Regions from separate parts of the Streptomyces sp. C36 genome, predicted to be linked through region 1. Evidence: riboswitches for the same ligand, from Rfam matches in the RefSeq annotation. Region 1 holds a riboswitch; each other region holds the start of a gene.
The links. A riboswitch is a leader RNA that binds a small molecule or an ion and turns the genes downstream of it on or off. The one in region 1 is predicted to bind cyclic di-AMP.
Positions count from the first base shown of each region.

Region 1 (4,065 bases):
TCGCGCAGCCGCTTCACCTGCTCGCGGGCGTTCTCGGTCTGGCGCCGCTGGTCGGCGATGTCCGAGCGCTGGGTGACCCACTGGCGCATCGGATAGGCGAGGGCGACGACGAGGGAGCAGACGACGAGCGCGAGCAGCGCGGCGCGTCCCGTGAGCCGGCTGCGCCGCTGCGGCCGCGCCCGGTAGACCCGCGCGACGGCGGGCCCCTGCACGATCGCCGTGCCGAGCGCCTTGAGCCTGGTCGCGGTGGAGAACCGGTCCGCGCCCACGTCGCCTCCCCAGTGAGTCCTCGGAGTCCTCTACGAACGTACGTCCCCGGACACGGTACGGGACCGCGGCCGGGGACGTACGGAGACTGGCGAGAGCTCAGCCCTTAAGGCTCAGCCCGTGGAGCTCAGCCCTTGAAGCGCGGGAACGCCGAGCGGCCCGCGTACACCGCGGCGTCGTCGAGGATCTCCTCGATGCGCAGCAGCTGGTTGTACTTGGCGACGCGCTCGGAGCGGGCCGGGGCACCGGTCTTGATCTGGCCGCAGTTGGTGGCGACGGCCAGGTCGGCGATGGTGACGTCCTCGGTCTCGCCGGAGCGGTGCGACATCATGCACTTGAAGCCGTTGCGCTGGGCCAGCTCGACGGCGTCCAGGGTCTCGGTCAGCGAACCGATCTGGTTGACCTTGACCAGCAGGGCGTTGGCGGAGTTCTCCTCGATGCCACGGGCGAGGCGCTCGGGGTTGGTGACGAACAGGTCGTCGCCGACGAGCTGGACCTTGTCGCCGAGCTTCTCGGTGATGGTGTTCCAGCCGGCCCAGTCGTCCTCGAACAGCGGGTCCTCGATGGAGACCAGCGGGTACGCCTCGACGAGCTCGGCGTAGTACTCCGTCATCTCGGCGGCGGAGCGGTCCTTGCCCTCGAACTTGTAGACGCCGTCCTTGTAGAACTCGGAGGCGGCCACGTCCAGGGCGAGCGCGACGTCCTGGCCGGGGGTGTAGCCGGCCTGCTTGATGGCCTCGAGGATGAGGTCGAGGGCCTCGCGGTTGGAGCCCAGGTTCGGGGCGAAGCCGCCCTCGTCGCCGAGGCCGGTCGACAGGCCCTTGGCCTTCAGGACCGACTTGAGGGTGTGGTAGACCTCGGTGCCCCAGCGCAGGGCCTCGGAGAAGGACTCCGCGCCGATCGGCGCGATCATGAACTCCTGGATGTCCACGTTGGAGTCGGCGTGCGAGCCGCCGTTCAGGATGTTCATCATCGGAACGGGCAGCAGGTGCGCGTTCGGGCCGCCGAGGTAGCGGAAGAGGGGGAGGTCGGACGCCTCGGAGGCGGCGTGCGCGACGGCCAGGGAGACGCCCAGGATGGCGTTGGCGCCGAGCGAGCCCTTGTTATCGGTGGCGTCCAGGTCGAACATGGCCTGGTCGATCAGGCGCTGCTCGGTGGCGTCGTAGCCGACGAGCTCCGGGCCGATCTGCTCGATGACGGCCAGGACGGCCTTCTCGACACCCTTGCCGAGGTAGCGCTTGGGGTCGCCGTCACGGAGCTCGATGGCCTCGAAGGCGCCGGTGGAGGCGCCGGACGGCACGGCGGCACGGCCCGTGGAGCCGTCGTCGAGGCCGACCTCGACCTCGACCGTGGGGTTGCCTCGCGAGTCGAGGATCTCGCGAGCTACGACGACGTCGATGGACGGCACGAGGGTCTCCTTCGTGTGTGCTGGAGTTCTGCAGCACGAGCCTAACGGGCGCCGGAGGCTGCGCCCGCCCTTGGATCGATCAGCGGACCGAAAATTGGCACAAAAGCCAAGATCAGCGGATGAATCGCCGGTGTGTTCGCTCAACGGGGACGGCCGGCACGGGGTTCCGGAGGCGGGAACGACGGAGCCCCGCTCCGATGCGGCTCGGGGGGTAGGCGCATCGGAGCGGGGCGGTCCGTCGGATGAGCGGAAGGCTCGTCCTGGCGGTGGGACCGTCCGGGCGTCCGGACGGGGTCCGGCGGCGGTCAGCTGAGGTGCAGCATCTGCCCGGGGTAGATGACGTCGGCGTCGTCGATGATCTTCTTGTTGAGGTCGTAGAGCTTCGCCCAGCCGCCCTTGACCTTCTTGGCCGTGGCGATCGAGCCCAGGGTGTCGCCCTGCTTGACCTCGTACTCGCCGTCACCCTTCTTGAAGGTCGGGGTCTTGGCGTGCTTGCCCGGGGTCTGCTTCTGCGCGGGCGTCTCGGTGCCCGAACCCGGCTTGGCGTGCTTGCCCGAGGGGCGCTCGCCGCGGTCGGCGTGGGTCTTGGTGGAGGTGTCGCGGTCGCCGGTGGACTTCGACGGCTTGGACGGCTTGGGCTTCGAGGAGCCGCCGTCGACGTCGGGTGCCGGGCCGCCACGGGTCAGACCACCGCCACAGTTGGGCCAGGCGCCCGGACCCTGCAGGGCGAGGAGGCGCTCGCCGACGAGGATCTGCTGGGCCTTGGTGGCCTGGTGCGGGTACGCGGCGTACTTGCCGCCACCTGCGGCGTCCCACGATTCCTTCGAGAACTGCAGGCCGCCGTAGTAGCCGTTTTGGGTGTTGATGGACCAGTTGCCCCCGGCCTCACACTGGGCGACCCTGTCCCAGGCCTGGACAGGGGCGGCGTTGGCGGAGGTCGCGACCATCAGAGGGGCGGCGACAGCCGCGCCGGTGACACCGGCGAGGGTGACGATGCGGACGGCCTTGGACGGACGACGGTGCTTGCCCTTGGACATAAGTCGGTTTCCTCACCGACGCCTACGAGGTGAGCTGTCGGGTTCGGGCTAGTGAGTTCGCCCGGCCCGGTCCGCTCGCGCGCACCGGGCTTCACCCCAAGCCGTCCCGTCCCGTCGGTCGTTGACCGTCGGTGCGTGCCGGCGCCCTACCTGGTTCCCCCGCTCCTGCCAACGGCGCTTGCGCGACGACTCCCCCGACCGCCGGCAGGATTCGGCGTGGCGGTCGAGGTGCCCGCGGTAGCGAGCGGAAACGACGTTAAACACAGGCGGCCGACAGGTTCAAACCCCACTTTTCGGCCACAGTTGCTGGTTACGGCCTACCGAGAACGATCATTCTCGCAGGTGGGAGCGGGTACAAGAGCAACGGACGGGGACACTCCGGGCGTCGGGCGACGAGACCCATGTCTCACTTTCGACTGGAACGGACATTCGGCCCGAACCGGCCCGCTACTTACGGATGTCGAGGCGCTGACCGGGCTGGATGAGGTCCGGATCGGATCCGACCGCCTTTTGGTTCTTCTGATAGATCGTCTTCCATCCGCCGTCGACCGCGTGCTCCGATGCGATGGCTGACAGATTGTCACCCGGACGCACGGTGTAGTCGGACGGGCCCGCCGGGTCCGTCCGCGCGTCGCCGCGCGAGGAGCGCTGGGCCTCGTCGCCCGAACGCGACGGCTCGGCACGGTGCTTGCCGGCGCCCGTCCCGGTGCCCGCGTCCGCGCCGGGGGTGGCGCTGTCGGACGGGGTGCCGGGCGTCGGGGAGCCGGAGGGCGCCGGGGAGGTCCCGGGCGTCTGCGACGGGGTCTCCGAGGGCGTGCCGGAGGGCGTGCCCGAGGGGGTCGCCGTGCCGCCGGAGGGCTCCGTGGACGGGTCCTTGCGGTGCTTGCCGCCCTCGCCGGTGCCGGGGCTGCCGGACGGGGTGGGCGTGCCGGGCGTCTGCGACGTGCCGGGCGTGGGCTCGGTGGTGCCGGAGGGCTTGTCGGACGGCTTGCCGGACTCGTGCGCCGGCGTGGAGGGCGTCGGGCGCTCCTTCGCGGACCCGCGCGTGGGCTCCGGCGCGGGGGCCCGGGTGGTGCCGTCGGCGCCGCTGCCGGGGTTCACCTCGGGCGCCGGGGCGTCCTTCTGCAGGCCGGAGCTCACGGCGCAGCTCGGCCACGCGTCGGGGCCCTTGGACTTGAGGATCTGCTCGGCCACGGCTATCTGCTGCGAGCGGCTGGCGAGGTCGGGGCGCGGGGCGTAGGTGGTGCCGCCGTTCTGCTCCCACATCTCCTGGGTGAGCTGGAGCCCACCGGAGTAGCCGTTGCCGGAGTTGGCGCTCCAGGTTCCGCCGCTCTCGCACTGGGCGACCTTGTC
Region 1 is NZ_JBFQGI010000011.1:92,782-96,846, reverse strand. It holds gene AB4K12_RS28685 (septum formation initiator family protein) at 1-269, opposite strand, end outside; gene eno (phosphopyruvate hydratase) at 395-1,675, opposite strand; gene AB4K12_RS28675 (transglycosylase family protein) at 1,981-2,712, opposite strand; cyclic di-AMP (ydaO/yuaA leader) riboswitch at 2,717-2,899, opposite strand; gene AB4K12_RS28670 (transglycosylase family protein) at 3,160-4,065, opposite strand, start outside.

Region 2 (4,065 bases), on a different contig from region 1:
CCGTCCTCTCGGTCGTCGGCGACATCGACCCGGAGCAGACGCTCGCGTGGATCGAGAAGTACTTCGGCTCCATCCCCGCGCACGACGCCAAGCAGCCGCCCCGCGACGGCTCCCTGCCGGACACCGTCGGTGAGCAGCTGCGCGAGATCGTCCGCGAGGAGGTCCCCTCCCGCGCGCTGATGGCCGCCTACCGCCTGCCGCACGACGGCACGCGCGAGGCGGACGCCGCCGACCTCGCCCTGACCGTCCTCGGCGGCGGCGAGTCCTCCCGCCTCCACAACCGCCTCGTGCGCCACGACCGCTCCGCCGTCGCCGCCGGCTTCGGCCTGCTGCGCCTGGCCGGCGCCCCCTCCCTGGGATGGCTGGACGTCAAGGCGTCCGGCGGCTTCGAGGTGGCCGACATCGAGGCCGCCGTCGACGAGGAGCTGGCCCGCTTCGCCGTCGAGGGGCCCACCCCGCAGGAGATGGAGCGCGCCCAGGCCCAGCTGGAGCGCGAGTGGCTGGACCGGCTCGCCACCGTCAGCGGCCGCGCCGACGAACTGTGCCGCTTCGCCGTGCTGTTCGGCGACCCGCAGCTGGCCCTCACCGCCGTGCAGCGCGTCCTGGACATCACCCCCGAGGAGGTGCAGGCGGTCGCCAAGGCCCGGCTGCACCCCGAAAACCGCGCGGTGCTGGTCTACGAGCCGACCGCGCCCCAGGCCGACGCCGGCGCCGACAAGAACGAGGAAGAGGAGACGGCTCAGTGAGCGACGCCGCAGCCGCGAGCATCCCGGGGACCGCGCCTTCGATGGTCTTCCACCCCCAGCCCGAGCCGGGACAGGCCACTCCCTGGGCCTTCCCGGCCCCCGAGCGCGGGCAGCTGTCCAACGGCCTGACCGTGCTGCGCTGCCACCGCCCCGGCCAGCAGGTGATCGCCGTCGAGATCTGCCTGGACGCGCCCCTGGACGCCGAGCCCGAGGGCCTCGACGGCGTGGCCACGATCATGGCCCGGGCCTTCTCCGAGGGCACCGACAAGCTCAGCGCCGAGGACTTCACCGCCGAGCTGGAGCGCTGCGGCGCCACCCTCGACGCGCACGCCGACCACCCGGGCGTGCGGCTGTCCCTGGAGGTCCCGGCCTCCCGCCTGCCGAAGGCCCTGGGCCTGCTGGCCGACGCCCTGCGCGCCCCGGCCTTCCCGGACAACGAGGTCGAGCGCCTGGTCAACAACCGCCTCGACGAGATCCCGCACGAGCTGGCCAACCCCGCCCGCCGGGCCGCCATGGCGCTGTCCGCCCAGCTCTTCCCGGCGGACTCCCGGATGTCGCGGCCGCGCCAGGGCAGCCAGGAGACCGTCGAGCGCATCGACGCCGCCTCCGTGCGCGCCTTCTACGAGGCCCACATCCGCCCGGCCACCGCCACGGCCGTCGTCGTCGGCGACTTCACCGGCGTCGACCTGGACCAGGCGCTCACCGAGTCCCTCGGCGCCTGGACCGGGTCCGCCGCCCAGCCCCGCCCCGTGCCGTCGGTCACCGCCGACGACACCGGCCGCGTGGTGATCGTGGACCGCCCCGGCGCCGTCCAGACCCAGCTGCTGCTGGGCCGCGTCGGTCCCGACCGGCACGACCGCGTCTGGCCCGCCCAGGTGCTCGGCACCTACTGCCTGGGCGGCACGCTGACCTCCCGCCTGGACCGCGTCCTGCGCGAGGAGAAGGGCTACACCTACGGCGTGCGCTCCTTCGGCCAGGTCCTGCGCTCCGCCCCCGACAGCACGGGCCTGTCGCTGCTGGCCATCAGCGGCTCCGTGGACACCCCCAACACCGGTCCGGCGCTCGAGGACCTCTGGGCGGTGCTGCGCACCCTCGCCGCCGAGGGCCTGACCGAGGCCGAGCGGGACGTGGCCGTGCAGAACCTGGTGGGCGTCGCCCCGCTGAAGTACGAGACGGCCGCCGCCGTCGCGGGCACCCTCGCCGACCAGGTCGAGCAGTATCTGCCGGACGACTTCCAGGCGCGGCTGTACGAACGCCTCGCCGACACCGGCACGGTGGAGGCCACGGCGGCCGTCGTGAACGCCTTCCCGGCCGACCGGCTCGTCACCGTCCTCGTCGGGGACGCCTCCGAGATCACCGAGCCCGTCAAGGCGCTGGGCCTCGGAGAGGTGACGGTCATCCCGGCCTGACCGGCCAGGACCGGCCAGGCCCAGCGGCCTTCGGCGGACGCTGACAGGGGCTCAACCCCCCTGTTCCGTCCGGCCGCTGAGCCGGACATTGCCGGACAAGTGAGGCGCGTGGGTCGAGTGAGACCCACGCGCCTCCTTTATGCCCGATTTCGCGCAGTGGTTGCATGTTGGTCGTGTGGCGTACGTCATAAAAGCCCGGATCTGTTTGCCGTTCGAATCTGACGCCGATTAGCGTCAGGGCGGCAGTCCGTCAGATCGGAGCCGCATCCGCGGTCCCGGGCAGCCATCGCCGAGTCCCCGAAGCACCAGCGAGGGGAGCCGGGGACCCACATGTCCCTGGGGTGAATCGGCCCCCTTTCACGAGGGAGCCGTAGGAGACCTTCCTGCTCCGAACCCGTCAGCTAACCCGGTAGGCGAGAGGGAAGGAAAGGATTCGCCCAGCCATGGGGAAGCACCGTCGTCCGAGCCGAGCCGCGCGCGTCAGCGCCAACGTCGCGGGCATAGCCACCCTCACTGCCGCCGGTGTGGTCGCCGGCGTCGCCGCCCCGGCCTTCGCCGCCTCCGACGACTCGCGTGGTCCCGAGGACACCGGGCTGACCCAGGCCGTCGTCATCAGTGACGTCATGGCCGACAACGTGGGCGCCCAGGCCGAGACCCAGCGCAGCGCCGCCGACGAGGCCGCCGCCCGCCTGCAGGCCGAGGAGACCGCCCAGAAGAAGGCCTCCGACGCCAAGGAGCGCCACGCGGAGGCCGAGCGCAAGATCAAGGAGGAGCGCGAGGCCAAGGAGCGTGCCGCGCGCGACGAGGAGCGCAAGCGCCTGGGCACCTATGTGAGCCCCCTCGACGGCTCCTACGTCTCCACCTCCTACAAGGCCTCCAGCGGCCTGTGGTCCTCCGGCAGCCACACCGGCATCGACCTCCACGCCGAGACCGGCACCTCGGTCCACGCGGTCGCCGCCGGCACCATCGTCGAGGCCGGCTGGGGCGGCGCGTACGGCAACAACGTCGTCATCAAGCACAACGACGGCACCTACACCCAGTACGCCCACCTGTCGTCGCTCGACGTCTCCGTCGGCCAGACGGTCACCCCGGGCCAGCAGATCGGCCTCTCGGGCGCCACGGGCAACGTCACCGGCCCGCACCTGCACTTCGAGGCCCGCACCGGCGCCGGCTACGGCTCCGACATCGACCCGATCGCCTACATGAGCGCGCACGGCGTCAGCCTGTAGGTCCCGCCGCCTTCGCGGCACCGCACTTCACGCAAGGCCCCGGCCCCCGGCCGGGGCCTTGTCGTCGTCCCGCCCACCGGCGTTGGCCAAAAAATATCCATGAATCCCCGGCGCCATCGGAAATCGCCGGGGATTGCCATAGAGTCGCTGAACGGGTGTCAATCGGCCGCGCATCGCGGGAGATTAAGTCGTAAGGCGGAGGTACAGCCATGCGGGGCCGTACGTGAACGGCGGTGGTGAAGCGGCGCAGGGGAGCCGCCGTATTTCCGCGCACGCCGTGTGCACGGCGATTCGCGACGACATCGTCTCCGGGGTTTTCCCGCCCGGCAGCCGGCTCATCGAGGAACTCCTCGCCCGCCGCTACGGCGTCTCCCGGGTGCCCGTGCGCGAGGCGCTGCGCACCCTCGCCTCCGAGGGCTTCGTCACCACCCGCCGGCACGCCGGGGCCTGCGTCGCCGAACCCACCGAGCAGGAGGCGGCGGACCTCCTCGACGTCCGCGCCCTGCTGGAGCCGCTGGGGGCCGCACGCGCCGCGCAGCGGCGCACCGAGGCCCATCTGAAGGTCCTGCGCGGCCTCGTCCGCCTGGGCCAGGAGCGGGCCCGCGCGGGCCGCACGGGCGAGCTGCGGCCGCTCGGCGACTGGTTCGACGAGACCCTGGCCCAGGCCTCCGGCAGCCCCAG
Region 2 is NZ_JBFQGI010000003.1:34,440-38,504, forward strand. It holds gene AB4K12_RS10075 (M16 family metallopeptidase) at 1-746, shown strand, start outside; gene AB4K12_RS10080 (M16 family metallopeptidase) at 788-2,155, shown strand; cyclic di-AMP (ydaO/yuaA leader) riboswitch at 2,433-2,586, shown strand; gene AB4K12_RS10085 (M23 family metallopeptidase) at 2,599-3,384, shown strand; gene AB4K12_RS10090 (GntR family transcriptional regulator) at 3,608-4,065, shown strand, end outside.
Region 2: it holds a riboswitch for cyclic di-AMP, as region 1 does, so the genes downstream of both, AB4K12_RS10085 (M23 family metallopeptidase) here and AB4K12_RS28675 (transglycosylase family protein) in region 1, are expected to answer to the same signal.

Region 3 (4,065 bases), on a different contig from region 1:
GGGGGTGGACGGAAAGACTGCCGATCTTACGGGGAGTGTTGTCAGCCATGCGATGCGTCAACTCCCCTGCGCAGGTAGTTATTCCGCGGGTGCGGGCGCCGGCAGGGGCTCGGGAGGGTGGACGGAAAGGGGTGCCGCGATGTCCTCGAGGGAGCGGCCCTCGGCGCGTACGGCCAGGATGGCGGCCACCACTCCACCCACGCACATCAGCGCCGCGCCGATCGAGAAGGCCAGGACCGTGTCGCCGACGACTCCGCTCTGGGTCAGGGCGGAGAAGAGCAGGGGGCCGCTGATGCCGCCCGCCGCCGTGCCCACCGCGTAGAAGAAGGCGATGGCCATGGCCCGGGTCTCCATCGGGAAGATCTCGGAGACCGTCAGGTACGCGCTGCTCGCGCCCGCCGAGGCGAAGAAGAGCACGACGGCCCAGCAGGCGGTGAGGGTGACGGCGTTCAGCAGGCCGGCGCCGAAGAGCCAGGCCGTGCCGAAGAGCAGGACCCCGGCCAGCAGATAGGTCGACGAGATCATGATGCGCCGGCCGACGGTGTCGAACAGCTTGCCGAGGAGCAGCGGGCCGAGGAAGTTGCCCACCGCTATGACGGCGAAGTAATAGCCGGTGCGGGAGGTCGAGACGCCGAAGAAACGGGTGAGGATGGCGCCGAAACCGAAGGTGATGGCGTTGTAGAGGAACGACTGCCCGACGAAGAGGGCGAGTCCCAGGGCGGCCCGGCGCCGGTAGTCGGAGAAGACCGTGAGCGCGATGTCCCGGAAGCCGAAGCTCTCGCGCTGGCGGATGGTGATGCTGCCCTTGGGGGGTGGCAGCTCGGTGCCCTTCTCCTTGGCGACGCGCTTCTCGATCGACGTCACCAGTTCTTCGGCTTCCTTGGCGCGGCCGTGGATGAACAGCCAGCGCGGACTTTCCGGCACATGGCGCCGTACGAGCAGGATCACCAGCCCCAGGATGACGCCCAGCCCGAAGGTCAGCCGCCAGCCCAGGCCCTTGGGGAAGATGCTCGTGTCGAGCATGAGGATCGACAGCAACGAGCCCGCGATGGCGCCGAGCCAGAAGCTGCCGTTGATGATCAGGTCGACCCGGCCCCGGTAGACGGCCGGGATCAGCTCGTCGATGGCGGAGTTGATGGCCGCGTACTCGCCGCCGATGCCGAAGCCCGTCATGAAGCGGAACGCGAAGAACCACCAGGACGAGTACGAGAGCGCGGTCATCGCCGTGGCGCCCAGATAGACGGCGAGCGTGACCATGAAGAGCCTCTTGCGGCCGAAGAGGTCCGTCAGCCGGCCGAAGAAGAGCGCGCCGGAACACGCTCCCGCCACATAGAGGGCCGCGGCCAGGCCCGTCACCCCGCCCGAGGTGATCGGCAGGCCGCTGCCCTGCTCGGAGAGCCGGCCGGCGATGTTCCCGACGACCGTCACCTCCAGGCCGTCCAGGATCCATACCGTGCCGAGACCGATCACCACAGTCCAGTGCCACCGGGACCAGGGAAGGCGGTCCAGGCGCCCAGGCACCGACGTGGTGATCGTTGTCGCGGTCGTCGTCACATGCTCTGATTTCCCGATCAGCAGCAGAACATTCCCACCAAATGGGATATTCGACGGCTGTAACCCAGGTGCCCCGCTACGGTTGCGGACCGCCGCGATCGCGGCGGTCCGCACGGCCGCCTACGGAGCGTCCCCCGGCTCCCTATGACCGCGCCCCTAATGACCGCGCCCCCTATGACCGCGTCCCCCTACGGCCGCAGGCCCCTGCCCCGCAGCCACGACAGCGGGTCGATGGGCGAACCGCCGCCCGGCCGCACCTCGAGATGCAGATGCGCACCGGTCACATTGCCGGTCGCCCCCACCCGCCCGATGACCGTGCCGGCGCCGACCTTGCCCGACGTCACGACCATCGACGACAGGTGGCAGTACCAGATCTGGGTGCCGTCATCGAGGGTCAGGACGATCCGGTAGCCGTACGGCCCCGCCCAGCCGGCCTGGGTGACCGTGCCGCCGCCGACCGCCTTCACCGGCGTACCGGTCGGAGCGGCGAAGTCCTCGCCGGTGTGGTTGGCGGACCACATGTCGCCGGCCTGGCCGAAGCCGGCGGTGAGGGTGTACGAGCTGACGGGGAGGACGTACGAACGGACGGGCGTCGTTCGGGTGGTGCCCCGGGCGGCCCGCCGGGCGCTCTCCTGGCCCCCGGCCGCCGCGCCGACGGCCTCCTGGCCCGCCTCGGCGCGTCCCGAGCCGGCCTTCGGCGTCCCGGGCCGCACCGCCTGAGCGGCCTGTGCCGCCTTCTCGGCCTTCCCGGCCTGCTCCGCCTCTTGCGCTTCTTGTGTCACGTGGGCCTCGTGGGCCTCCACCTTCTCCGCGGCCACCTTGCGCGTCGACTCGGCCGCCGCCCGCTCCTCGCTCTCGCGCGCCGCGTCGTCCGCGAGGCCCTGTTGACGCTCGGCCTGCTGGAGGATGCGGGCCCGCAGCACCTCGCCCGCGTCGGCGGCGCTGTGCGCGGGCTCCGGCGCGACCTCGGCGGACCCCCCGGACGTCGAGGCCGTCGAGGCCGTCGAAGCCACCGCGGCCGACGTCATGTCCTCGGCCGTGCCGCCCTCGGCCTTCTCGCCATCGGTCATCAGCGTGCCGACGCCCGGGATCTTCTGGGCCAGTTCCGGCACGGATATCGGCGCCGCCGGCCGGTCCTGGGCGCTCGCCATGCCGCCCGCCCCCACCGCCGCGATCATGCCCACGCCCAGCACCGCGCCGCTGCGGGCCATCGTGCCGCCGCGCTGCTTGACGACCCGGTGTCTGCCGCGGGCCGGGGGCACCGGCGAGTCCTCGGAGGGGTTCCACTCGCTCACCGGCTCGCCGGCGTCGGCGTCTGCGTAGGACTGCGGACCGGCGTCGTATCCGTCGTAGCCGCCGTATCCGTCATGGCCGTCGTACGTTTGATAGGCGGCGGCCGCGCCGCCAGTCGTGCCGTACGTACCTGACGCGTCGTACGTACCCGACGCGTCGTACGTGTCGTACGCGCCGTACCCGTCGTGCGAAGTTCCGTCCGGCTCAGGCCTGTTGGACGCCACGAGGCGCACTCCTTTCCTTCCGACTCGCCTACCGGGTTAGCTGACGGGTTCGGAGCAGGAAGGTCTCCTACGGGCCGGTTCGACGGCCCGATTCACCCCAAAGGTTGATGGTTCCCCGGTTCCATCCACGGGATTCGGCGAAGGGCGCGGTGCCGCCTCTTGCGGCGGTTGCAACGTCCGCGCTGCGTTATCGAACGTTAATAGACATGGCGGCCGGAAACCAAGCCGAAAGCGTGAATCCGCCCGCCTCTTGGGGTGAGTTCGGGATACGCCGGACGTGACCGTTCGTCAGCCGTTATCCGGCTGGACGCGGATCGTACGCGCCGTGCCCGGGCTGATCGCGTGGGTGACCGTGGCGGGGCGGTGGCGGCCGTCGCCGCGCCGGATGGCGAGCAGGGCCATGTCGTCGTCGGTCCGGCCGCCGACGTGCCGGGCGACGTCCGCGACGAGGGTGTCCAGGAGCGAGTCGGGGTTCTTGAACTGCCTTCCGGTCAGGCGTCCCCGCGGGTCGTAGAAGGTGCCGCCCGCGTCCCGCGCCTCGCTCACCCCGTCGGTGAACAGCAGCAGGGTCGCGCCCACGGGGAACTCCCACTCCTCCACCCGGTCCGGCCACTCGCCCAGCTCCCCCATGCCGAGCGGCAGCGCGGGCACGGCGGGGCGGGCCTCGCCGATCATGCCGTCGGGGTAGACGAGGAGCGGCGGCGGATGGCCGCGGTTGACCAGGCGCAGCGCGCCGCCGCCGTGCGGGACCTCGGCGAGCACGGCGGTGGTGAAACCCTCCGTCCGATCGATGTTTGCCCGGCGCGCGCCTTCTCTCTGCAAAGCGCGCTCCAGTCGTGCTGCGAGCCCCTCCAGCGTGCGCTCCTGCTCCGCCGCCTCGCGGAACGCACCGATCACCACCGCGACCGCCTCCACCGCGCCGAGCCCCTTGCCCCGTACGTCCCCGACGATGACGCGTACGCCGTGCGGCGTGTCCTGCACGGCGTACAGATCG
Region 3 is NZ_JBFQGI010000004.1:587,490-591,554, reverse strand. It holds gene AB4K12_RS16275 (aldo/keto reductase) at 1-49, opposite strand, end outside; gene AB4K12_RS16270 (MFS transporter) at 79-1,572, opposite strand; gene AB4K12_RS16265 (M23 family metallopeptidase) at 1,743-3,071, opposite strand; cyclic di-AMP (ydaO/yuaA leader) riboswitch at 3,082-3,221, opposite strand; gene AB4K12_RS16260 (PP2C family protein-serine/threonine phosphatase) at 3,360-4,065, opposite strand, start outside.
Region 3: it holds a riboswitch for cyclic di-AMP, as region 1 does, so the genes downstream of both, AB4K12_RS16265 (M23 family metallopeptidase) here and AB4K12_RS28675 (transglycosylase family protein) in region 1, are expected to answer to the same signal.

Region 4 (4,065 bases), on a different contig from region 1:
TCAGTGGCACTCTGTCACGAAGAGCCGCCGGAACCGCACCCGACTTCACTGCACTTCACGCGTCATCGCGTCGGAAGTCCGGTCCCGGTGGGAAAGGGACAGCGCCATGGCAGACCACCAGGAAGCAACCGTCACTCTGCCGAGCGCCCCCGCCTCGGTCTCCACCGCGCGCCGCTACGTCACGGACGTCCTGTCGGAGTGGGGCCTGCCCGACGACCCGGAGGCCGTCGACGCCGTCCGGCTGATCGTCTCCGAACTGGCCACCAATGCCGTGCAGCACACCCGCGGACAGTCGCCCACCTTCACCGTGGACCTCCGGCTCGACCGGGGCGAGCAACTGCGGATCGGGGTCACGGACAGCCATCCGTGCCACCCCCGGCGCATGCCCGCCGCCGTTCAACGGGACAACGGACGCGGGCTGGTCATCATCCGCTGCCTGACCGCCGAGCACGGCGGACGGCTGTGTGTGACCCCGACCGCCGACGGCGGCAAGACGGTGTGGATCCGTCTGCCGTGGACGCCGCCGGTCCGCTGACCGGCGGCGCGAAGGGGCCGGGCGGAGGCGTCCGCCCGGCCCGGCGCTCTCGTGGAGCGCGCTGGGGACCTGTGGGTCCAAGGGTGCTGCGGGTGCCGGTGGGGCACCGAGGGGCAGTCGGGTCCGCTGCCACGGAAGATGTGCCACGACGAGGGAAGAGGTGCGAGGACGTACGTCGGGTGCCGAGGCGTGCCGGGTTCCGGTGCGCTGCCGGTCCGGCGCCCATGAGGTCAGCCGTTGACGCGTCCGTACGAGACGCTCTGGGTCCAGATCCGCTCGAGGCGGACGACCGAGCCGGTCTTCGGGGCGTGCCAGATCTGGTTGTTCCCGGCGTAGATGCCCACGTGGTAGACGCCGCCCCGGCCGTGGAAGAACACCAGGTCGCCGCGCTCACGGGTGAAGCCGGGAATGTGCCGGGTGTGGTTGAACTGGTCCTGCGCCGTGCGGGGCAGCCGTTTTCCGGCCTGCTTGAAGGAGTACTGGGTCAGTCCCGAGCAGTCGAAGCGGTACGGACCTGTCGCGCCCCACTGGTAGGGGGAGCCGGCCTTCGAGGCCGCGATCCGCAGGGCGTTGGTGGAGAGCGTCGCCGCTTCCGCCTCGGTCGCGCCGACGGGTGCCAGCACTGTGGCACCGACGGCCGCCAGGGTGAGGGCGGATTTCACGGTCAGGGGTACGGTCCCGGCCTTGGAGAGCATCGAGGGACGTTTGTGAGCGCCCATGCCAAACCCTTCGTCAGCCGCCTGTGAAGGATGACCTGTCGGGTTCGGGCAGGCGAAGAATGCCCGGCCGCCGAAGCGGCTTCACCCCAAGGGATGACCGGCGTTGTCGCGTGCCGGTCGTCCCGTCGTGCCTGGGTCCTCCATCCCCGCCGGTGCAATCGTGTCGACCCGTCGTCCCGGGCGGCGGCGGGGTTCGGCGTCCGCCCGGTCCGCCCCGCCGTGGTGGCGGGGTCTTGTCGTCGGGGGGATCTTGGCGCAGTCGCGGCGGCCGGGCCGAGAGGATCCGGCGTTATGTGAGCCTCGTCACCTCTGAGTAATTCGGGTGGACGCGCGGCGGTTCGATGGTCACGGCTTCGCCCTGGTGAGGTCGCCACCTGCGGCGGAGCGATCTCCCCGGGTGCGCAATGAGCACACCGCCCGAGGTGATCGACACGCGCCGTCTACGATCGCCTCCGCTGTCTGAAGGAGATCGGGGGATGAATGTTTCCGTTCCTCAGTTCGCCGTCGGCGGCGGCGACTTCACCCGGCGTGCTCCCCTGATCCCCGCCCGAGATCCGCATCGCCCGTGCCAGGATGCTCGCGCACACCTCGCGTTCGTCCCGTCCGTACGGGACCGGGAGCGCGGCGCGCGGCCCGGCGGCCGCGATCGCGAGCGTCTGCGCGGCTCGTAGCGCGCCGTACGTGTCGTGCGTGCGAGCCGGGGTGATCCGTCCGAGGAGATCCAGTACTTCCCGGCGACGGCCTGCCGCCGCGCCCCCGGCGGGGCGGCGGGGCGATGGAGGCGACAGGTCCGGTTCAACCGGGCCCGCCATGACGGTCGGCGGGCCCGCCATGACAACGCAAAGACCGGGTCAGCGGAGTTAACGCGTTGGAAAAGCTTGCGTCCTAATCTGCACTCAGCGGCCACGGGGAGAAGAACCCCAGGTCAACACTGTGTTGAGGTGGGACGCATGCAACTATCCCCGCACGAGCAGGAACGGCTGCTCATCCATGTGGCCGCCGACGTCGCCGAGCGTCGCCGGGCCCGCGGGCTGCGCCTCAACCACCCCGAAGCGATCGCTCTGATCACCGTGCACATCCTCGAGGGCGCCCGCGACGGCCGCACCGTGGCCGAGCTGATGTCCTCCGGGCGCAAGGTGCTCACGCGCGACGAAGTCATGGACGGGATCCCCGAGATGATCCACGACGTCCAGGTCGAGGCCACCTTCCCGGACGGGACGAAGCTCGTCACCGTCCACGAACCCATCGCGTGACGGGGAGAGACGGATGATTCCCGGAGAGATCCTGTACGCCGCCGAGCCCGTACGGCTCAACGAAGGACTGCACCGCACCCGGCTGACCGTCCTCAACGCCGCCGACCGGCCCGTACAGGTCGGCTCGCACTACCACTTCGCCGAGGCGAACCCCGGCCTGGACTTCGACCGCGCGGCCGCGCGCGGCAAGCGCCTGGACGTCGCCGCCGGCACCGCCGTGCGCTTCGAGCCGGGCATCCCGGTGGAGGTGGCCCTCGTCCCCATCGGCGGCAAGCGCGTGGTCGAGGGCCTGCGCGGCGAATGCGGTGGACCCCTCGATGCCTGAGCTCACCCGCGCCGCCTACGCCGATCTCTACGGGCCGACCGCCGGCGACCGCGTCCGGCTCGCCGACACCGACCTCGTCGTCGAGATCGAGGAGGACCGCTGCGGCGGCCCCGGCCGGGCCGGGGACGAGGCGGTCTTCGGGGGCGGCAAGGTCATCCGCGAGTCGATGGGCCAGTCCCGCGTCACCCGCGCCGAGGGCGCCCCCGACACCGTCATCACCGGTGCCGTCGTCCTCGACCACTGGGGCGTGGTCAAGGCCGACGTCGGCCTGCGCGACGGCCGGATCACCGGCGTCGGCAAGGCCGGCAACCCCGACACCATGGACGGCGTCCACCCCGACCTCGTCATCGGCCCCGAGACCGAGATCATCGCCGGCAACGGCCGGATCCTCACCGCCGGCGCCATCGACGCCCATGTCCACTTCATCTGCCCACAGCTGGCCGACGAGGCCCTCGCCTCCGGCATCACCACCCTCCTGGGCGGTGGCACCGGCCCCGCCGAGGGCAGCAAGGCCACCACCGTCACCCCGGGCGCCTGGCACCTCGCCCGGATGTTCGAGGCCATGGAGGACTCGCCCCTCAACATCGGCCTCCTCGGCAAGGGCAACACCGTCTCGCACGACTCCCTGCGCGCCCAGCTGCGGGCCGGAGCCGTCGGCTTCAAGATCCACGAGGACTGGGGGGCCACCCCGGCCGCCATCGACGCCTGCCTGAACGTGTGCGAGGAGAGCGGCGCCCAGCTCGCCATCCACACCGACACCCTCAACGAGGCCGGCTTCGTCGGCGACACCCTCGCCGCGATCGCCGGCCGCTCCATCCACGCGTACCACACCGAGGGCGCGGGCGGCGGTCACGCGCCCGACATCATCACGGTGGTCTCCGAGGCCAACGTCCTGCCCAGCTCCACCAACCCCACCCGGCCGCACACCGTCAACACCGTCGACGAACACCTCGACATGCTGATGGTCTGCCACCACCTCAACCCGGCCGTCCCCGAGGACCTCGCCTTCGCCGAGTCCCGCATCCGGCCCTCCACCATCGCCGCCGAGGACGTCCTGCACGACCTCGGCGCGATCTCGATCATCTCCTCGGACTCCCAGGCCATGGGCCGCGTCGGCGAGGTCGTGCTGCGCACCTGGCAGACCGCGCACGTCATGAAGAGGCGGCGCGGCGCCCTGCCGGGCGACGGCCCCGCCGACAACGCCCGCGCCCGGCGCTACGTCGCCAAATACAC
Region 4 is NZ_JBFQGI010000012.1:35,032-39,096, reverse strand. It holds gene AB4K12_RS29185 (ATP-binding protein) at 107-535, shown strand; gene AB4K12_RS29180 (C40 family peptidase) at 766-1,254, opposite strand; cyclic di-AMP (ydaO/yuaA leader) riboswitch at 1,258-1,463, opposite strand; gene AB4K12_RS29175 (urease subunit gamma) at 2,205-2,507, shown strand; gene AB4K12_RS29170 (urease subunit beta) at 2,521-2,832, shown strand; gene AB4K12_RS29165 (urease subunit alpha) at 2,825-4,065, shown strand, end outside.
Region 4: it holds a riboswitch for cyclic di-AMP, as region 1 does, so the genes downstream of both, AB4K12_RS29180 (C40 family peptidase) here and AB4K12_RS28675 (transglycosylase family protein) in region 1, are expected to answer to the same signal.